4 regions of the Streptomyces sp. NPDC088706 genome follow, and region 4 is predicted to be linked to each of the others. Evidence: riboswitches for the same ligand, from Rfam matches in the RefSeq annotation. Region 4 holds a riboswitch; each other region holds the start of a gene.
The links. Region 4 has a riboswitch for cobalamin ahead of ACIQAK_RS00290 (cobalamin biosynthesis protein). Riboswitches for the same ligand answer to the same signal wherever they lie in the genome.
Positions count from the first base shown of each region.

Region 1: it holds a riboswitch for cobalamin, as region 4 does, so the genes downstream of both, ACIQAK_RS17740 (ABC transporter substrate-binding protein) here and ACIQAK_RS00290 (cobalamin biosynthesis protein) in region 4, are expected to answer to the same signal.
Region 2: it holds a riboswitch for cobalamin, as region 4 does, so the genes downstream of both, metE (5-methyltetrahydropteroyltriglutamate--homocysteine S-methyltransferase) here and ACIQAK_RS00290 (cobalamin biosynthesis protein) in region 4, are expected to answer to the same signal.
Region 3: it holds a riboswitch for cobalamin, as region 4 does, so the genes downstream of both, ACIQAK_RS07775 (ribonucleoside-diphosphate reductase subunit alpha) here and ACIQAK_RS00290 (cobalamin biosynthesis protein) in region 4, are expected to answer to the same signal.

Region 1 covers NZ_JBIVLW010000006.1:241,018-246,247, forward strand. The annotation lists gene ACIQAK_RS17725 (PRC and DUF2382 domain-containing protein) at 1-202, shown strand, start outside; gene ACIQAK_RS17730 (ABC transporter ATP-binding protein) at 329-1,108, opposite strand; gene ACIQAK_RS17735 (iron chelate uptake ABC transporter family permease subunit) at 1,105-2,154, opposite strand; gene ACIQAK_RS17740 (ABC transporter substrate-binding protein) at 2,166-3,215, opposite strand; cobalamin riboswitch at 3,276-3,463, opposite strand; gene ACIQAK_RS17745 (beta-ketoacyl-[acyl-carrier-protein] synthase family protein) at 3,580-4,803, opposite strand; gene ACIQAK_RS17750 (acyl carrier protein) at 4,800-5,075, opposite strand; gene ACIQAK_RS17755 (acyl-CoA dehydrogenase) at 5,164-5,230, opposite strand, start outside.
Region 2 covers NZ_JBIVLW010000028.1:29,329-34,558, reverse strand. The annotation lists gene ACIQAK_RS32340 (aminotransferase class V-fold PLP-dependent enzyme) at 1-830, opposite strand, end outside; gene metE (5-methyltetrahydropteroyltriglutamate--homocysteine S-methyltransferase) at 1,155-3,479, opposite strand; cobalamin riboswitch at 3,639-3,854, opposite strand; gene ACIQAK_RS32330 (LuxR C-terminal-related transcriptional regulator) at 4,252-5,046, shown strand.
Region 3 covers NZ_JBIVLW010000002.1:476,399-481,628, forward strand. The annotation lists gene ACIQAK_RS07775 (ribonucleoside-diphosphate reductase subunit alpha) at 1-1,836, opposite strand, end outside; cobalamin riboswitch at 1,971-2,106, opposite strand; gene ACIQAK_RS07780 (YbdD/YjiX family protein) at 2,285-2,488, opposite strand; gene ACIQAK_RS07785 (carbon starvation CstA family protein) at 2,485-4,710, opposite strand; gene ACIQAK_RS07790 (GntR family transcriptional regulator) at 4,958-5,230, opposite strand, start outside.
Region 4 covers NZ_JBIVLW010000001.1:51,126-56,355, reverse strand. The annotation lists gene ACIQAK_RS00300 (putative cobaltochelatase) at 1-34, opposite strand, end outside; gene ACIQAK_RS00295 (cobyric acid synthase) at 31-1,737, opposite strand; gene ACIQAK_RS00290 (cobalamin biosynthesis protein) at 1,778-2,743, opposite strand; cobalamin riboswitch at 2,850-3,051, opposite strand; gene ACIQAK_RS00285 (hypothetical protein) at 3,153-3,383, opposite strand; gene ACIQAK_RS00280 (inorganic phosphate transporter) at 3,396-4,652, opposite strand; gene ACIQAK_RS00275 (class II aldolase/adducin family protein) at 4,929-5,230, shown strand, end outside.

The DNA.
Region 1 (5,230 bases), on a different contig from region 4:
GGTCACCCTGCACGCGGAGCGCGCCACCGTCCGCAAGGAGGCCGTCCCGGTGGAGCGGGTCCGTATGGAGACCAACAAGGTCACCGAGCAGAAGGAAGTCTCCGCGGAGGTCCGCAAGGAGAAGATCGACTACGGGGAGGGCAAGGACATGGACACCGGCAAGGACACCGGTGGCGAATTCGGCAAGGGGCGCCGCCGCTGACGGCACACCCCCTTCGGCGGCCGGAAGGCGGCTCCCATGTCCTCGGCCTCCGGGCGGACTCGCGCAACGGGTCCGCCCGGAGGGCTGTCCGGAGCCCGCCGCCCGCTGGGTGACGGCCCGGCGCCGTCAGCGGCGCGGCAGGAACCGTACCGAGGGACGTCCCTGAGGCCCGTCCGGGGTGACGACCGCCCGGACCCCGTAGACGTCCTCGATGAGCTCCTCGGTGATGACCTCGGCCGGGGTGCCGCCGGCGATCACCCGGCCCGCCTTCATCACGGTGATCCGGTCGCAGAACATCGCGGTGAGGTTGAGGTCGTGCAGGGCGATGACGCTGGTGAGGGGCAACTCGGCGACCAGGGCGAGCAGTTCCAGCTGGTGCTGGATGTCCAGGTGGTTGGTCGGCTCGTCCAGCAGGAGTTCGCGGGGCCGCTGGGCCAGCGCGCGGGCGATCTGGACCCGCTGGCGTTCGCCGCCGGACAGGGTGTGCCAGGACTGGGCGGCCCGGTCGGTGAGGCCGGTGCGCCGCAGGGCGTCGGTGACGGCTTCCTCGTCGCCGCGGTCGGGGGCGGACCAGGCGCGGCGGTGCGGGATGCGGCCGAGGCGTACGACGTCCAGGACGCTGAGGTCGACCTGGGTGCCGGCGTGCTGGTCGACCACGGCGATCCGGCGGGCCACGGTGCGGCGGCCGAGGCCGGCGAGGGGGTCGCCGTCCAGGATGACGGTGCCGGTGTCCGGGGCGAGAAGGCCCGCGAGGATCCGCAGCAGGGTGGACTTGCCGGAGCCGTTGGGGCCGAGCAGGCCGACGGTGGCGCCGGGCGGCGGGGCTATGTCCACCCCGTCGAGGATGAGCCGGCCGCCGGCCTCCCGGCCGACCCGGTCGGCGCGCAGCCCCTCGGAATTGTTCATGGCGTGCTCCGGGTGCGGTACAGGACGAGGACGAACGCGGGGACGCCGATCAGCGCGGTGACCACGCCGACCGGCACCTCCTGCGGGTCCAGGACCGTACGGGCCAGGGTGTCGACCCACACCAGGAAGACCGCCCCGGCGAGTGCGGTGACCGGCAGCAGACGCCGGTGCCCGGAGCCGGTCAGGGCACGGGCCACGTGCGGCAGGACCAGGCCGACGAAGCCGATCGCCCCGGCCGAGCTGACGAGGGCCGCGGTCAGCAGGGCGGTGGTGCACAGCAGCACGATCCGGGTGCGGGCGACGTCGACGCCGAGCGCGGCGGCGGCGTCCTGCCCGAAGGCGAAGGCGTCGAGCGTACGGGCGTGGGCCAGGCACACGGCCAGGCAGACGGCGAGGACGGCGGCGCACAGGGCCACCTCGCTCCAGCCGACCCCGCTGAGCGAGCCGAGCAGCCAGAAGAGCACCCCGCGGGTCTGCTCGGCGTCGGCGGAGGTCATCACGACGAAGGAGGTCAGGGCGGAGAAGAGCTGCATCGCGGCGACACCGGAGAGCACCACCCGGTCGGTGGTGGAGCCGAGTGTGTGGCTGAGCAGCAGGACCAGGGCGAACGAGCAGATGGCGCCGACGAAGGCCCCGGCCGACAGCGACACCGCTCCGCCGCCGACACCGAGGACGACCACCACGACTGCCCCGGTGGAGGCCCCGGAGGAGACGCCGAGGACGAACGGGTCGGCGAGCGGGTTGCGCAGCAGGGACTGCATCACCGTGCCGCACACCGCGAGCCCGGCGCCGCACACGGCGGCGAGCAGGGTGCGCGGCATGCGCAGGTTCCAGATGATGCCGTCCCGGATCGGGCTCAGCTCCGAGGCGCCGAAGCCCAGATGGGAGGCGACGGCGGACCAGACGTCGGGGACGGAGATCCGGGCGGGCCCGATCGTGACGGCGACGGCGACGGAGAACAGCAGGAGCAGGAGCCCGCCGGTCCAGAGCAGCGCCCGGGCCGACGCGCCCACCCGTCGTACCTCGGCGGGCCGCTCCACCGTCAGGCTGCCGCCGCTCACCCCGCGAGCCCGAAGTCGCGCAGCCCGGCGGCGACACGCTCCAGGCCCTCGACCGTCCGGATGGTGGGGTTCATCGCCTGTCCGCTGAGCAGCACGTACCGCCGGTTCCTGACGGCGTCCATGGTCCTGGTGACCGGGTTGGACTCCAGGAACTCGATCTTCTTCTCGGCGCTCTCGGCCGTCTGCATCGTGCGGCTCAGATCGCCGATGACCAGGACGTCGGGGTTGCGGTCGGCGACGGTCTCCCAGCTGATCTGGGGCCATTCGTCGTGGGTGTCGTCGAAGACGTTCTTCGCGCCGAGCTCCCGGGTGATGACACCGGGGGCACCGCAGCAGCCCGCGAGGTAGGGGGCCTTGGAGTCGGAGAACCAGTAGAGGAGGGAGGCCTTCGAGGCCTCGACGCCGTCGGTGGCCTTGGCCACCCGCGCCTGGAGCTTCCTCACCAGGGCGTCGCCGCGCTCGGGGACGCCGAACACCTCGGACAGCTCACGGACTTCGGTGTAGACGCTGTCCATGGTGAGGGGTGCGGTACGGGCTCCGTCACCGCCGCCACCGTTGTCCTTGCCGACGCAGTCGGCGGGCGAGATGTAGGTGGGGACACCCAGCTTCTCGAACTGTTCGCGGGGGGCGACACCGCCCTTGGCGAGGGTGGAGGCGAAGGAGGCGCTGAGGAAGTCGGGCTCCTTGTCGAGGACCTTCTCCGAGGAGGGCCGGTTGTCGGAGATGCGCTCGACGCCCTTGTTGGCCTTCTCCAGGCCCTTCATGACCGGGTCGCTCCAGGTCGCGGTGGCCGCGAGCCGGTCGGCGAGGCCGAGCGAGAGGAGGATCTCCGTCGATCCCTGGTCGACCGAGACGGCCCGCCGGGGCGGCGCCTTCACCGTGACGGTGCGCCCGCAGTTCTTGAGGGTGAGCGGGAAGCCGTCGGCCTTGGCGCCGCCGTCGGCGGAGGAGTTGGTGGTCCCGCCGCCGCAGGCGGTGAGCAGGACGACGCCGGCCGCGAACAGGACGGCGGTGCGTATCGGGGCAGGGGTGGCCTTGGACAGCACGGAGGACCTCGGTGTCTCTGGGCCCAGCCGCGGAGCCCGTCGTACGGTGCCCGAGCCCCGGTGCGGGGCGCGGGTGCCAGCAGGTCTTCGGACTCGGGTTCGTCCGGGCGGGACGCCTTCCCGGAGCACGTGTGTGCTCCAGTGGCCGTGGCCCCGCCCGTCCCCCTCACCGCTGCGCGTCAGTTCCGGTCTCGCACCGGATTCCCTGACCCCGTCGCTGGGGTTCGACTGGCCCCGGCAAGCTATCACGGGTCTTCGCGCAGCTCAGAGCCGGTGCGCGGACCACTCCCCCGGCGGGCCGGTGCGGCGCGGGATCGTCCCGCCGCACCGGCCCGGCTCGCTGCCGTGAAGCCGGCGGACTCCCTTACGGGGCCTGGAGCGCGATCACCGCGTTCTGCCCGCCGAACCCGAAGGAGTGGCTGACGGCCCGTCGTACGGGCAGCGCACGCGGGGCCTTGGTGACGCAGTCGATGGCGAACGTGGGGTCGGGGGCGTCCAGGTTGGCGATCGGCGGGACGATGCCGTGCTGGAGCGTCAGGACGGTCAGCCCCGCCTCGATGGCACCGGCCGCCCCCATGCAGTGGCCCAGTACGCCCTTGGGGGCGGTGACGGGCGGCCGGTGCGGGTAGGCCCGGCCGATGAGGGCGGCTTCGGTCGCGTCGCCCTGGGGTGTCGAGGTGCCGTGCGCGTTGACGTGGTCGACGTCCTCGGCCCGCCAGCCCGCGTCGGCCAGCGCCGCGTCGACGGCCGCCCGCGCGATCTGCCCGGAGGGGTGCGGGCTGGTGGGGTGGTGGGCGTCGGTCGTGGCGCCGGTGCCGGCCAGCAGCGCCCGGGGGGCCGCTCCTCGGGCGCGGGCGTCCTCCGCCCGCTCCAGGACCATGATCGCGGCGCCTTCGCCCATGACGAGTCCGGCCCGGTCGATGGCGAAGGGGCGGCACCGGCGGGCGGGGTCCCCGTCCCGCGGCGCCGCCGCACCGGAGCGGGCGAAACCGGTCATGGCGACCGGGAAGACGATCGACTCGGTGGCGCCGGCGATCGCGATGTCGCACCGGCCCAGCGCCAGCATGTCGCGGGCCACGGAGAGCGCGGTCACCCCGGAGGAGCAGGCGGTGCACGGTGCCAGGCTGGGGCCCGTGGCCTTCATCTGGATGGCGATCTCGGCCGCGGGCATGCTCGGGATGGTGAGCAGGATGCCCGAGGGCGAGGTGGCCTCGGGGCCCCGCCGCTCCAGGGCGACGGCCTGTTCGGTGAGTCCGGCGGATCCCCCGCTGCTGGTGCCGACGACGACGGCGACGCGGGCGCCGTCCCAGTGGGCGGGGTCGAGTCCGGCGTCGGCCACCGCCTCCCGGGCGGCGAGGACGGCGAACTTGACGTACCGGCCCATGCGGAAGGCGCTGCGGCCGCCGACCGCCTCGTCCAGGTCGATGCCGGAGACCGTGCAGGCGAAGTCGACGGCGCAGCCGTGCAGTTCGGGGACGGTGTGCGCGAAGGACTCCCCGCGGCAGACCCCGTCCCAGGTGGTGTCGGTGGTGTGGCCGGCCGGAGTGATCATCCCCAGGCCGGTGACGGCGATGGCGGGTCGGTTCATCGGGTGTTGCTCACCGGGACCGCACCGCCCGCCGCCCCGCCGCCGACCGCAGCGTCGATGAACGCGGTGATGTCGGCCAAGGTGGCGTCCTTGTAGAGCTTCTCGGAGTCGGCGGCGACCCCCAGGGTCTCCTTGATGATGACGGCGAACTCGGCGACGGCCAGGGAGTCCATCTCCAGGCTGTCCATCGTGGACTGCGGCAGAATCTCGGCGGCGGGCACCTTGAACGTCGCGGTCAGCACCTCGGTGATCTTCGGGTGGATGGTCGTCATGGTCGTTCCTCTCATCGGCGTCTTCCTGGGGGGCGGGTGGCTCGCACAGCGGCCCCGCCCCCGAAATAACTGGACGACGATCCTCCGGTTACGCCCTGGGGCGAACCGATTCGTCTGCGCTCACCTGCGGCTTCTCGAACCATCGGGCAAGCACC
Region 2 (5,230 bases), on a different contig from region 4:
CGGGGCGCCAGGCGCTCGCTGAACAACAGGGGCCCGCCGTACGCCGCGTCGACGTGGAGTTCGGCGTCGTACCGTTCCGCGATCCGGGCGATCTCGGGGAGCGGGTCGATGCGCCCCTCGTCGGTGGTCCCGGCGGTGGCGACGACCAGGACCGGGCCGCCGTCGAGGCCGGCCAGGGTGCGGTCGAGGGCGGCGGGGTCGATGCGGCCGTCGTGGCAGGCGACGACGGTGGGGGCGGGGAGGCCGAGCATCCAGGCGGCGCGGTGCACGCTGTGGTGGGCGTTGGCCCCGGTCACCACACGCAGAGGGCCGGGCGCCGCCCGTTCCCGGGCGAGCAGCAGGGCGACCAGGTTGGACTCGGTGCCGCCGCTGGTGATGAGGGCGTCCGGTGCGGGGGCGTCCGGGTGGACGAGCCGGGCCAGGGCGGCCGTGGTCAGCTCCTCGATCACCCCGGCGGCCGGCGCCTGGTCCCAGGAGTCCATGGACGGGTTGAGGGCCGCCCCCGCCAGCTCCGCCGCGACCGCCACGGCGAGCGGCGGGCAGTGCAGATGGGCGACGCACGCGGGGTCGGCCGGGTCGGCGGCTCCCTCGGCGACCGCACGCACCAGGTCCGCGAGCGCGGCCTCGGCGCCGATGCCCTCCTCGGGCAGCACCGGTGCGCAGAGGGCGCCGGTCCGCCGGGCCACCGCGTCCGGTCCTCCGGCGGGCAGCGGTCCGCCCCGGGCCCGGGCGGCGGTCTCCAGGGTGTCCAGGACGACTTCGGTCAGGGCGCGCAGGCGGCCCGGTCCGTGCGCACCGCCCGCGAGGAGATCCCCCGTACCGGCGCTCACCCCGCACGCTCCAGGGGAAGTTCGGCGGACAGCAGGCCCGGGGAGCGCGGCATGGCGGAGCCCTTCGGTCGGGGTGCGCGGCAGGTCATGGCAACACCCGTGCGCGGGGCGACACCGGTCATGGAAAGATCCACCACCGGGATTCGCTGGTTAGGCTAACCTAACTCCGGCTGTGCGGGGGAACGCCCTCCACCTGCCCGGACCGATCGGTGAGCGCCCGAACTGCCGTCCCGTCGAACGCAGTCGGAGCCGAGCCGTCACGGGTACGGCGACGGGGAGCCCCGGGTGCGGGAGCGGTGGCGGCCGCTCCCGCACCGGGTGGGATCATGCCGCTTCGGTGGGCAGCTCCGCGCGGATCTGCCGTGCGGCGGCGACCAGGTTCTCCAGGGAGGTCCGGGTCTCGGGCCACCCCCGGGTCTTCAGGCCGCAGTCGGGGTTCACCCACAGGCGTGCCGCCGGGATGGCCTCAAGTCCCTTGCGCAGCAAGGCCACTGTTTCCTCGGTGCTCGGGATGCGCGGGGAGTGGATGTCATAGACACCGGGCCCGGCCTCGCGGGGGTAGCCGTGGGCGGCCAGTTCGCGGGCGACCTGCATGTGGGAGCGGGCGGCCTCCAGGCTGATGACGTCGGCGTCGAGGTCGTCGATGGCCTGGACGATGTCGCCGAACTCCGCGTAGCACATGTGGGTGTGGATCTGGGTGTCCGGCCGCACCCCCGTGGTGGCGAGCCGGAAGGACTCCGTCGCCCACTCCAGATACGCGGCGTGCTCCTCGGCCCGCAGCGGCAGCGTCTCACGCAGTGCGGGCTCGTCGACCTGGATCACCGAAGTACCGTTCGCCTCCAAGTCGTTCACCTCGTCGCGCAGGGCGAGCGCCACCTGGCGCGCGGTCTCGCCGAGCGGCTGGTCGTCGCGGACGAAGGACCAGGCGAGCATGGTGACCGGGCCGGTGAGCATGCCCTTGACGGGGCGCTCGGTCAGCGACTGCGCGTACGCCGTCCAGCGCACCGTCATCGGCTCGGGCCGCGAGATGTCACCGGCCAGGACCGGCGGCCGGACGTAGCGGGTGCCGTAGGACTGGACCCAGCCGTGCTGGGTGGCGAGGTAGCCGGTGAGCTGCTCGGCGAAGTACTGCACCATGTCGTTGCGTTCGGGCTCACCATGGACCAGGACGTCGAGTCCGGCCTCCTCCTGGAAGGACAGGACCTCGCGGATCTCGTCCTTGATGCGCTCCTCGTACCCGGCCTCGTCGATCCGTCCGGCCCGCAGGTCCGCACGCGCGGTGCGCAGTTCGGTGGTCTGCGGGAACGAGCCGATCGTGGTGGTCGGCAGCAGCGGCAGCCCGAGGTGGGCGCGCTGGGCGGCGGCGCGTCCGGCGTACGGCTGGGAGCGGCGGCCGTCGGCGTCGGTGATCGCCGCCGTACGGGCCCGGACGGCCGGGTCGCGGGTGATGACGGCGTCGGCGCGGGAGGCCAGGTCGGCCCGGTTGGCGGCCAGTTCGGCGGTGATCGCGTCGGTGCCGGCGGACAGGCCGCGCGCCAGGACGACGATCTCCTCGGTCTTCTGCCGGGCGAAGGCGAGCCAGCGCGCGATCTGCGGGTCGATGTCCTGCTCGGCCCGGGCGTCCAGCGGGACGTGCAACAGGGAGGACGAGGCGGAGACGTCGACGTGGTCGGCGAGGCCGAGGAGCGTGCCGAGGGTGGCGAGGGACTTCTCGTAGTCGTTGATCCAGACGTTGCGGCCGTTGACGACGCCCGCGACCAGCCGCTTGCCGGGCAGTCCGCCCGCAGCCGCGAGGTCGGCGAGGTTGCCCGCGCCGGACTCGGTGAAGTCCAGCGCCAGACCTTCGACCGGCGACTTGGCGAGCACCGGCAGTGCCTCGCCGAGCCGCCCGAAGTAGGAGGCGACCAGCAGCTTGGAGCGGTCGGTGAGGCCGCCGAGCTCGCGGTAGGCGCGGGCGGCGGCGTTCAGCTCGGCCGGGGTACGGTCCTGGACGAGGGCGGGCTCGTCCAGCTGTACCCAGGCGGCGCCCGCGGCCCGGAGGTCGGCGAGGACCTCGGCGTACACCGGCAGCAGCCGGTCCAGCAGGGTCAGCGGCTCGAAGCCGGCGGCCACTCCGGGGGCCGCCTTGGCGAGCAGGAGGTAGGTGACGGGACCGACGAGGACCGGGCGCGGGGCGTGGCCCTGCGCGAGGGCTTCCGCGAGTTCGGCGACCTGCTTGGTGGAGTCGGCGGTGAACTGCGTGTCCGGGCCCAGCTCGGGCACCAGGTAGTGGTAGTTGGTGTCGAACCACTTGGTCATCTCCAGCGGCGCGACGTCCTGCGTACCCCGGGCCATGGCGAAGTAGCTGTCGAGAGCGTCGGTACGGACCGCCTCGCGGTGCCGTTCGGGGACAGCACCGACCATGACACTGGTGTCCAGGACGTGGTCGTAGTACGAGAAATCACCGGTCGGCACCTCGTGGACTTGGGCCTCGGCGAGCTGCTGCCAGGTTCCCCGGCGCAGGTCGGCGGCGGTCCGGCGGAGGGTGTCCGCGTCGACGCGGCCCTTCCAGTAGCCCTCGACGGCCTTCTTCAGTTCACGGTTGCGCCCCTGGCGGGGGTAGCCGTACACGGTGGCCCGTGCTGCCGCGGCTGCGGGCTTCGCTGTCACGTGACTCTCCTTCGCGAGCGTGTCTCCAGCTGATCCCGGGTCGGGACGCGGACGCGAAGGGGTGACACATCGGGCGCAGACGCGACACGTCGACCGTGTCCGTCCACCCGAAGGTACGCCGACCCGCCCACGAGGTCACCGGGAACTCCGCACGCGAACGGTCGCGTGCGGGCAACGGGCAGGTCTTCGGACTCGCGGGCACGCCTGCCGGGGTAGACACCTACTGGCCGTCGCTTCCCAGACCCGGCCGGGCCCAGTGCGTATGACGGCGGTCGTTCCCACTCACCGCTGCGGGGCAGTCCCGGATTCCCACCGGGTTCCCTCTTACGACACCCCGCCTGGCGGACAGGGCGAACCAGCTGCCCGGTCAGCCTAGGGGGGCGACCGCCGGGCGCACACCGTTGTTCACCCTTCGGACGGTGATGTGAGACGCGGGAGGGACGCCGGCCCGGTCGCCCGCGTCCTGCCCCGTGAAGCAGGTACGCGAGCGGACCGCCGGCTCCTGCTCGCCGTGCTCGACCCCGTTGAGCACGGTGAAGCAGTGCGTCGCACCCGGTGGTGCTCGACGGCCGTCGCGGTGGGCGCGACGACGCCGGGACAGCCGGCGGCGACGGGCGCACCGGCGCGTACCGCGGCACCGCGACGGCGACACGACGCCGTGGACCGATGGTGGCGCGGACCGGGCTGCCCGGCCATGGGGAGAAATACGTATGGACAGCACCGGGTTACCGTGGACAGGCACTGTCCACGGGCGCTTTCGGGAGAAGCTGTCATGCGGGATCGGCACGCACGGATGCTGGATCTGGCCGTCGGGGTGATGGACACCCAGGACCCCGACCACATCTGGCCGTTGCTCACCGAGGAACTGCTCACGGCGCTCGACGGAGCACTGGTCGTGTCCAAGGAGGAGCCCTGGACGCGTGAGCGGGGCACGGTCGCCCTCTGGACGCCCCGGCCCGGGCAGCAGGAGCGCCGTCCCGGCGAAGTGGTCCAGCGCCATATCCGCGAGGGGTACCCCTTCGCCGGCCGGTACGGGTCCGGCGACGACTGGGCGCCGCAGAGCGCCGCCCGTATCACGGGGGCACGGGTCTGGCAGCACAGCGCGGCGGCCGACGCCCTGCGCCGGGCGTTCGGCACACGGCACATGCTCGGCATCCCGTTCCCGGGGCCGGGCCCGTACGTCAGCGGGTTCCTGGTGCACCGGTCGGGCCGGGACTTCTCTCCGCACGACCTGCGCTACGCCGCACGGGTGCAGCCGTTGCTCAGGGCGGCGGCGGCCCACCGCTCCCTCCTGGCCGCCCTGCGGGATGGTTCGGGCACGGACCGCCGGCGGCGGGCCAACCGGTCCCTGACGGTGCCGCTGACCGCTTGTGAGCTGAACGTCCTGCACCTGCTCGCCACCGGCCTGTCCGCCGACTCCCTGGCCCGGCGCCTGGGCATCTCGCCGCGTACCGTGCACAAGCACCTGCACGCCGTCTACCGGAAACTGGGTGCGGCGGACCGGCTCAGCGCCGTGCTGCGGGCTCAGGAGGCGGGTCTGCTGGCCGTTACGGGCTGCGGACCCTGACCGGTCCACCTCGGGTCGGTGCCGGGGTCCGGCGCTGCCGGTAGGCGTTTCGTGGCGTGATCGGCATCGCCCTGGGTAGCCGGAGGCGTATGTTCAAGCATCGGCGGCTGAGGGTGACGTACGTACTGCTGACCGCCTGGGCCGTGATGACAGGCTTGGAGCGAGTGCACGGAGGGATGCCCTG
Region 3 (5,230 bases), on a different contig from region 4:
GTTGCGCATGCCGGTCTCGGCGACCCGGGCGCGCAGCGCGTCCCAGCGCTCCGGCCAGTTCAGCTCGGTGTCGTAGTGGTCCGGGTGCAGCACCCCGCGCGCGGCCCGGGTCTCGGACCAGGCGGGCAGCGGGCCCGAACGCTCCGCGAGGTCGCAGGAGGCCTCGTACGCGGCGAGCATGATGCGCTCGGAGACCTTGGTGGAGAGCGCGCGGGCCTGCGGCGAGTCGAAGGGCAGCCGCAGCTGGAAGAAGACGTCCTGGAGGCCCATGGCGCCCAGGCCCACCGGCCGCCAGCGGGAGTTGGAGCGCCCGGCCTGCTCGGTCGGGTAGAAGTTGATGTCGACGACCCGGTCCAGGAAGGTCACCGCGGTCCGCACGGTGGCGTCCAGCCGCTCCCAGTCGATCGAGCCGTTGGCGACGAAGGCGCCCAGGTTGACCGAACCCAGGTTGCAGACGGCCGTCTCGCCGTCGTTCGTGACTTCGAGGATCTCGGTGCACAGGTTCGAGGAGTGCACGACCCGGCCCGGCTCGGCGGTCTGGTTCGCGGTCCGGTTGGAGGCGTCCTTGAACGTCATCCAGCCCTGGCCGGTCTGCGCGAGGGTCCGCATCATCCGGCCGTACAGCTCACGCGCCGGCATCGTCTTGCGGGCCAGCCCCTTGGCCTCGGCCGCGCGGTAGGCCGCGTCGAAGTCGTCGCCCCACAGGTCGACCAGCTCGGGGACCTCGGCGGGGGAGAACAGCGACCACTCGGTGTCCGCGTCGACCCGGCGCATGAACTCGTCCGGGATCCAGTGCGCCAGGTTCAGGTTGTGCGTACGGCGCTGGTCCTCACCGGTGTTGTCGCGGAGCTCCAGGAACTCCTCGATGTCCGCGTGCCAGGTCTCCAGGTAGACCGCCGCCGCGCCCTTGCGGCGGCCGCCCTGGTTCACGGCCGCCACGGAGGCGTCCAGCGTCTTGAGGAACGGCACGATGCCGTTGGAGTGCCCGTTGGTGCCCCGGATCAGCGAACCCCGGGCGCGGATGCGGGAGTACGACAGACCGATGCCGCCCGCGTGCTTGGAGAGCCGCGCCACCTGGTGGTAGCGGTCGTAGATCGAGTCCAGCTCGTCCTTGGGGGAGTCCAGCAGATAGCAGGAGGACATCTGCGGGTGCCGGGTGCCGGAGTTGAAGAGTGTGGGGGAGGAGGGGAGGTAGTCCAGCCGGCTCATCAGCCCGTAGAGCGCGGCGACCTCGTCCAGCGCCCGCACCGACTCGTCCTCGGCGAGGCCGGCGGCCACCCGCAGCATGAAGTGCTGCGGGGTCTCGATGACCTGGCGGGTGATCGGGTGGCGCAGCAGGTAGCGGCTGTGCAGCGTACGGAGACCGAAGTAGCCGAAGCGGTCGTCGGCGCCGTCGGCCAGCGTCCGCTCGACGAGCTCGTCCAGCGCCCCCGCGTGCAGCTCCACGAAGGCCGCGGTGCGGTCGGCGATCAGGCCCTCGCGGTGGCCGACCGCGACCGAGGCGGAGAAGGAGGTCGCGCCCTGGGTCGCGGCCTCGTCGGCGATCGTACGGGTCAGCAGCCGGGCGGCGAGTCTGGAGTACGCCGGGTCCTCGGAGATCAGACCCGCGGCGGCCTCGGTGGCCAGCGAACGCAGCTCGGCCTCGTCGGAGCGGGCGTTGCGCCCGCGCAGCGCGGAGGCGGCGACCCGTCCGGGGTCGGTGTCGGGCAGGTCGACGGTGAGGTCGGTCAGGGTCCGCAGCAGGGCGGTCCCGGGTCCGTCGTTCGTGCCTTCGCCGGACGTGGTGGAGGCGGCGGATTCGGTGGCTGAAACCGGATCGGCGGGCGCGATGGTCACTGGGCTTTCCCTCGCTCGGCTGGGGGCCGGCGGCGAGCGGGGAAGCCGGGCAGCACGGTGCCCTTCGGGGCAGCACTGCTCACGGCGTCCACCGGCCCATCCGCGAGGCCCGGACGTCTGGCGTCCGGTTCGGTCGAGCCGGACGCACTGTCGACAGGTCTTCGGACTTCGGGTGTGCAAAAGCACACTGTTCACACCGTTGCGGGACAGTTCCGGATTCGCACCGGATTCCCCTGCGGCGACAGCGAGGTCGAGCATACATGTGGGGGGCGCTCGAAGAGGAAGCCCCCACATGTTGTGTCGGCGTGAACAGATGTTGGTATGGCGGTCTGGCTTCTTCGCCCGACTTCTTCCCGATCGACGGCGTACGCGGGCCCTCTCGCGGGGCGCGAAAAGGGGCCGCCGCGCCCCTGGAAGGGGTGCGGCGGCCCCGATCGGCCGGTGGTGGTCAGCAGCAGCGGAAGCCCTCGCGGGGGTCCGCCTCGCGGGCGTCCGTGCGGCTGTGTTCGAAGGCGCGGCGGGTCATCACCGGGGTGTCCGGATCGTGGGACCGGGCGTGTGCCACATAACGGTCGTACGCGGCTTCGCCGGTGAGCTCCCGGACGTACCAGCGGACGCGTCCCGCCACCCGCCGTACGTCCGCGACGGTCATGTCCGGCTCCCGGTTCCCGCCGCCTCCTTGCGGATGCCGCCCTCGGGGCCGACGCCCGCGGCGAGCAGTTCGGCCTTCTCCTCCTTGGTGGCGATGAGCGAGGCCGGGGCCACGAGCTCGGACTCGACGTACGGCGTCTCGTGGAGTCTGACGCTCTCGGGGTCGCGGATGGCCCGGAAGCAGACCCGGCCGGCGTCCACCAGCACCACGATGATGAGGAGCGCGAAGAGCGCGCAGAGCACCCCGTCGACGGTGGAGTTGGTGACGACGGTCTGCATCTCGTCCATGTTCTTGGCGGGCGGCAGCACCTCGCCCGCGTCGATGCCCGTCTGGTACTTGTCGCGCTGGGCGAAGAAGCCGACCTTCACGTCCGGCGAGAAGATCTTCTGCCAGCTCGCGGTGAGGGTGACCGCCACGTCCCAGGCGAGCGGGACCGCGGTGACCCACGCCCACTTCAGCCGGCCGGACTTGACCAGCAGGGTGGTGCAGACGGCCAGCGCCACGGCGGCCAGCAGCTGGTTGGCGATGCCGAAGAGCGGGAAGAGCTGGTTGATGCCGCCCAGCGGGTCGTGCACACCGACCCAGAGGAAGTAGCCCCAGCCGCCGACCACGACGGCGCTGGCGAACCAGACGCCCGGCTTCCAGCTGACCTCGCGGAACGGCTTGTAGGCGTTGCCCAGCATGTCCTGGAGCATGAAGCGCCCGACGCGGGTGCCGGCGTCCACGGTGGTGAGGATGAAGAGCGCCTCGAACATGATGGCGAAGTGGTACCAGAACGCCTTCATCGCGGTCCCGCCGACCACCGCGGAGAAGATCTCCGACATGCCGAGCGCGAACGTCGGCGCGCCGCCGGTGCGCGAGAGCAGACTCTGCTCCTCGACGTCCTTGGCGGCCCGGGCCAGGGCGTCCGGGGTGATGGTGAAGCCGAAGTTGGCCACGGCCTCGGAGGCCGACTGGACGCTGTCACCGATCACGCCGACCGGCGCGTTGATGGCGAAGTACAGCCCCGGGTCGATGATGCAGGCGGCGATCATGGCCATGATCGCCACGAACGACTCGGTCAGCATGGCCCCGTAGCCGATCATCCGGATCTGCGTCTCCTTCTGGACCATCTTCGGCGTGGTGCCGGAGGAGACCAGGGAGTGGAAGCCGGAGAGCGCGCCGCAGGCGATGGTGATGAAGACGAACGGGAACATCGAGCCGGCGAAGACCGGGCCCGAGCCGCTGGTGGCGAAGTCGGTGACCGCGGGCATCTTCAGGGTCGGCAGCGCGACGACCACGCCCAGGGCCAGCAGCCCGATGGTGCCGACCTTCATGAAGGTGGAGAGGTAGTCGCGCGGGGCCAGCAGCAGCCACACCGGGAGCACGGAGGCGAGGAACCCGTAGACGATCATCCAGATGACCAGCGTGCCCGGCTCCAGGGTGAAGAAGTCCGCCCACGACGACTCGGCGACCCAGCCGCCCGCGACGATCGCCAGGAGCAGCAGGGCGACGCCGATGAGGGAGACCTCGCTGACCTTCCCCGGCCGCAGGATGCGCAGGTAGACACCCATGAGGAGGGCGATCGGGATCGTCATGCCGATGGAGAAGACGCCCCACGGCGAGTGGGCGAGCGCGTTCACGATGACCAGCGCGAGGACCGCGAGCAGGATGATCATGATGATGAAGACCGCGACCAGGGCGGCGATCCCGCCGACCGGCCCTATCTCGTCGCGCGCCATCTGGCCGAGCGAACGGCCGTTGCGGCGGGTGGAGAAGAACAGCGTCACCATGTCCTGGACGGCACCGGCGAAGATGACGCCGACGACGAGCCAGATCGTCCCGGGCAGGTACCCCATCTGCGCGGCGAGCACCGGGCCGACCAGCGGGCCCGCCCCAGCGATGGCGGCGAAGTGGTGGCCGAACAGGACCCGGCGGTCGGTCGGGTGGAAGTCGACACCGTTGTTGAGCAGTTCGGCGGGGGTCGCGCGGTTCTTGTCCGCCTTCAGGACCCGGTTCGCGAGGAACCGGGAGTAGAAGCGGTAGGCGATGGCGTACGAGCCGAGGGCGGCGGCCAGCATCCAGGCGGCGGAGACCTCCTCACCGCGCGAGAGCGCGAGGGTGGCCCAGCCGATCGCGCCGACCAGGGCGACCAGGCTCCAGACGACGATGGTTCTGGGGGACAGCGCCCGCCGTCCCGGTGGTGTTGGAACCGGTGGTGCTGGTGTGGGCGATTCCGGCATGACGCTCCGTCCCCTCGCGTGATCACTGTCGTAACGTGCGCGAAATCTAGGTGCTGCGGCCGACCGGAGGAACCCCTGTCCGCATACCGGTCGTGCATCGCCGAGGTCTCCACCGATGTTCCGCGGTAAGGACACGGACCGGACGGGGGATCGGTTCACGCGATCCGATCTCACCGGATGACCGGAAACAGGCGGTGGCCTGGGGAAGGAGATCCCCGGGCCACCGCCTGTCCGCCTGCTGCGCCCCTCAGTCCGTCGGCCGCTTCAGGCGCGCCACGAACTTGTACCGGTCGCCCCGGTAGACGGAGCGCACCCACTCCACCGGCTCGCCCTGGCCGTCGATCGAGTGGCGGGAGAGCATCAGCATCGGCAGCCCCACGTCCGTCCCCAGCAGACCCGCCTCGCGCGGGGTGGCCAGCGAGGTCTCGATGGTCTCCTCGGCCTCGGCCAGGCGCACGTCGTACACCTCGGCCAGGGCGGTGTAGAGCGAGGTGTACTTCACCAGCGAACGGCGCAGCGC
Region 4 (5,230 bases):
CGACGATCGCGGTGAAGGGATAGGGCGTACTCACGTGGCCTCCTCGTTGACGTCAACATCATCAATGTCAAGCCCGGCGGGCCTTGACCCGGCGGACCCGGCAAACTCAAGCCCCTGGGACTCGCCCGCTTCCCTCTGCGTCTCCGGGCGAGCAAAATCAAGCCCCTCCGGCGCTTGAGGAGCGGGGTCCGGGGCAGCGCCCCGGCTCTCCGACGACGCGCCCGCCCCCAGCGGCGGCGCCCCCGGCGGCACGAACGGCAACCCCACCGGCGCGCCCCCCTCGATCAACCGCCACAACGCCTCCGTATCCGCATGCTCCTCCACCAGATCCCCCAGCCGGTCGAGCTGCTCCTCCCGCAGCACCCCGAACCGGGTGTCCGGCGCGGGAACGAACCGCCGCCCGGCGGCCTGGGCCACCTCCTCCAGGAACCGCCGCCGGAACCCGTCGCTCTCCAGCGACCCGTGCCAGTGCGTCCCCCACACCGCCCCCACCCGGCATCCGTCCAGGAACGGCTCCCCGCCCCGCACATCGGCCACCCCGTGGTGGATCTCGTACCCCTCGACCGGCTCCCCGAGCGCCGAACCCACCGGCCGCGCCAGCGTCTTGGCCCGGTCGAACCGGATGCGTACGGGAAGGAGCCCCAGCCCGTCCACCACCCCCGCCCGCGACTCCACCTCGTCCTCGATCCGCTCACCGAGCACCTGGAACCCGCCGCAGATCCCCAGCACCGGCCGGCCCTCCGCCGCCCGCCGCACCAGCGCGTCCGCCAGCCCCCGCTCCCGCAGCCAGGCCAGCGCCTTCACCGTGCCGCGCGTTCCGGGCACGATGACCAGGTCCGCGTCGGCCAGCTCGTCGGCCCGGTCCACGAACCGCACGACGACGCCCGGTTCGGCGGCCAGCGCGTCCACGTCCGTGAAGTTCGACATCAGCGGCACCGCGCAGACCGCGACCCGCAGCACGTCCTCGCCGTGCGGGGGCGCCACGACCGACTCCCGCACCGCACCCCGCAGGGAGACCCGCAGGCCGTCCTCCTCGTCGATGCCGAGCCCATGGGCGTACGGCAGCACCCCGTACGTCCGCCGCCCGGTCAGCCCGTACAGCATGTCCAGCCCCGGCTCCAGCAGCGAGACGTCACCCCGGAACTTGTTCACCAGGTAGCCCGCGACCAGCGACTGGTCCTCCGCGCTCAGCAGCGCCGTGGTCCCGAAGAACGAGGCGAAGACCCCGCCCCGGTCGATGTCCCCGACCACCAGCACGGGGAAGCGGGCCGCCCGCGCGATCCCCATGTTCACGATGTCGGTCCGGCGGAGGTTGATCTCGGCCGGCGACCCGGCCCCTTCACAGATCACCGCGTCATAGGTCGACCGCAGCTGCTTCAGGCACTCCACGACCGTCCCGAGCAGCGCCTCCTGCCGGCCCCCGTGGTAGCCCCGGGCGCTCATCTCGCCGACCGGCTTCCCCATCAGGACGACCTGGCTGGAGCGGTCGCTGCCGGGCTTGAGCAGCACCGGGTTCATCAGCGCGGTCGGCTCCACCCGGGCCGCCTGCGCCTGCATCGCCTGGGCGCGCCCGATCTCCGCGCCCTCACGGGTCACGAAGGAGTTGAGGGACATGTTCTGCGCCTTGAACGGCGCGACCTTCACGCCCCGGCGCACCAGCCAGCGGCAGATGCCCGCCGTGACGACGCTCTTGCCCGCGTCCGAGGTCGTTCCCGCGACCAGCAGCCCACCGCTCATGCCCGCTCCCCGTCCCGTTCGGCGTTCCGTGCCGGACCGTTCATGACCGTCCCCGCCTCCGTCCCGCGACCAGGTGGCCCGCGACCGTCCGGCCCACCACGCACACGCCGAGGGCCAGCGCACCCACCCGGCGCGACAGCCGCACCGCGCGTTCGATGTCCGCGCTCCGCACCTCGCGCCCGGACCGCCCGTTCAGCACCGGCCGGTGCTCGACGCGCCCCGCGTACGCCAGCGTCCCGCCGAGCCGTACGCCGAGCGCTCCCGCGAACGCGGCCTCCACCGGTCCCGCGTTCGGGCTCGGATGGCGCCCCGAGTCCGCCTTCCAGGCGCGTACGGCCTCCCGGGGCCGCCCGCCGCCCACCACGGCCAGCGCGGCCGTCAGCCGGGCACCGGGCCACCCCGCGAGATCGTCCAGGCGCGCCGAGGCCCAGCCGTAGCGGCGGTAGCGGGGCGACCTGTGACCGACCATCGCGTCGAGCGTGTTCACGGCCCGGAACCCGACGAGTCCCGGCACGCCGCCGATCGCCCCCCACACCAGCGCGCCGACGACGGCGTCCGAGGTGTTCTCGGCGACCGACTCCACGACGGCACGGGCGATCTGCGGCCCGTCCAGGCAGTGCGGATCGCGCCCGCACAGGTGCGGCAGCCGCTCCCGGGCCACCTCCAGGTCCCCGGCGGCCAGCGCGCCCCCGATGGCGCGGGCCTCCCGGCCCAGCGACGTACCCCCGACGACCGACCAGGTGGTGGCGGCGGTCAGCGCGACGGCGAGCCCGGGGCGGCCCCGTACGGCGCGGGCGGCCAGCGCGGCGGCCCCCACGGCGCCTCCGGCGCAGAGCAGGGTGTGCAGCGCGCCCCGGGCCCGGTCGTCACGCCACAGCAGCGACTCCACCCGCGCGGCGGCCCGGCCGAAACCGGCGACGGGGTGACCCCGCCGAGGGTCGCCGAGAGCCGCGTCGGCGATCAGCCCGGCGGTGGCGCCGTACGCGAAGACGCGATCGACACGCACGGGTCAGGCCGTCGTGGATCGGGAGGTTCCGGTGTGCGGGGGCAACGGATGCGGCGCTCGGCGGCCAGGCATGGCGTTAAGTCCTTAACTCAGGGTCCGCGCCCTGGTTCGACGTGACCGGCGACGAGAGTCTCCTGGCTTCCGGATCCGCAGTTCCCCCGGCCTTCCAGCCCGTGTGGTGAGGGCCGTGACATCCGGTGTGGGGGAGTGCTCCCCGGTGACAGTGGCGGGACCGCGCCGGATTCGCACCGGCTTCCTCTTCTGTCGCCGTGAATGGCTCCGGCAGTCCACCACGCTGCGAGAACAACCGTCAACTTGCTGTTGACCTGCGGGGGGCCGGTGTGCGCAGACGCACATCGGGCCGGACACACGGTGGTGTGTCCGGCCCGGGGGAGTGCGCTGGGGCGCGTCAGGCGACGATCAGATAGATCCCGTACGCGACCGCCGCCACGCAGGCCGCGAAGCAGGCGTACGCGCTGGTGCGCGCCAGCACGGCCGAACCGCCGACGGCGCCGCCGGCGGCCGGGGCCGACAGCTTGGAGAGGGCGACGATGCCCAGGGTGAAGACGCCGACCAGTGCGACGGTGACCACGAGACTGACACCGAAGACGGAGGCGAGAGCTGCCCAGTCGATTTTCATACGGATCTGTCCTTACACCGTGGCCGAGGGCCGCGCCGTGTCGTCCGGCGCTGCGGCCGGAGCCGGGATGGTGGTCATGAGGTCGGGGTGGGAGCCGATGGGCGGCGGCTGGACCGCGGCGATGGCCGTGGTGACGATGCCCTGGGGCTCGTCGCTGTCCGTGTCGTTGACGTTGGTGTGGTCGACCGGCTGGCGGCGCGAGGCCAGCCAGATGGCGAAGGAGCCACCGACCAGCAGGATCGCGGTGACGGTGATGCCCCACGGGCCCTGCTTGGTGAGGAACTCGGCACCCGCGCCGACCAGACCCGCGGCCGGGAGCGTCAGGCCCCAGGCGACGAACATCCGGGTGGCGGTGGACCAGCGGACCACCCCGCCCTTGCGGCCGAGGCCCGCGCCCATCACGGCACCCGAGCAGGACTGGGTGGTGGAGAGCGAGAAGCCGAGGTGCGAGGAGGCCAGGATGACGGTCGCCGCGCTGGTCTGGGCGGCGAAGCCCTGCGGCGGCTTCAGGTCGGTGAGGCCCTTGCCCATGGTGCGGATGATGCGCCAGCCACCGAGGTAGGTGCCGAGCGCGATGGCCACACCGGCGGAGACGATGACCCACATCGGCGGGTTGGAGCCGGGGGCCAGGACGCCGCCGGTGACCAGGGCCAGGGTGATGATGCCCATCGTCTTCTGGGCGTCGTTGGTGCCGTGGGCGAGCGAGACGAGACCGGCCGAGGCGATCTGTCCGGCCCGGTAGCCCTTGGCCGTCGACTTGAGCTGGTTCTCGTCGGTGACGTTCCGGTTGATCCGGTACGTCAGCTTCGTGGCCAGCATCGCGGCGAGACCGGCGACCAGCGGGGCGGCGATCGCGGGGAGCAGCACCTTGGTGACGACGGTGCCCCCGTTGATCGAGGACCAGCCGGCCGACATGACGGCGGCGCCGATCAGACCGCCGAACAGGGCGTGGGAGGAGCTGGAGGGCAGGCCGACCAGCCAGGTCAGCAGATTCCACAGGATGGCGCCGACGAGCGCCGCGAAGATGACCTCGGTTCTGAGGCCGTTCTCGTTGACGATCCCGCCGGAGATCGTCTTGGCGACCTCCACCGACAGGAACGCGCCGATGAGGTTGAGAACGGCGGACATGGCCACCGCTGTCTTGGGCTTCAGTGCGCCGGTCGAGATGGTGGTGGCCATCGCGTTGGCGGTGTCGTGGAAACCGTTCGTGAAATCGAACACGAGAGCTGTTACGACCACAATCGCAAGCAGCAGCGTGATGTGTTCCATTTACCCAGGCAATCGTTCGACGTCAGTGGCACATGGACCGTAGGCAACCTGAGTGAACGGAAGATGAACTGAGCGGGGCGCTGTGGTGACCCCAACCGGCAGGTGGTGGTTCCGCTTGTGTGCGGCAGGGGCTGTGGGAGACCGGTGGGGCACCGGCTGGTCTGGTCTTTGCCCCTCATCGGTGAAGTTCTTGACCGGCGGTCCCGGGCCGGAAGAGATCCCCGTCACTCGGGTGATGGCGTTCCGGTTCCGTGCCTCCGGCCCTACGCTCGCCCCATGAGCGAGCAGCAGCCGGAATCCGTCGCCCGGGCCTGGCGGCAGGTGGTCGGCGCCGCCCGCCGCAGCGCCGCCGACGGGCTGGTCGTCGGCACCTCCGGCAATGTGTCGGCCCGCGTCGGAGACCTGGTCCTGGTGACCCCCAGCGGGGTGCCCTACGACCGGCTCGGACCGCGGGACGCGGTCGGGGTCGACCTGGCGGGGCGGCAGGTCCTCGGGGACCTCGGGCCGACCAGCGAACTCCCCCTCCACCTCGCGGTCTACCGGGAGACCGGCGCCGCCGCCGTGGTCCACACCCACGC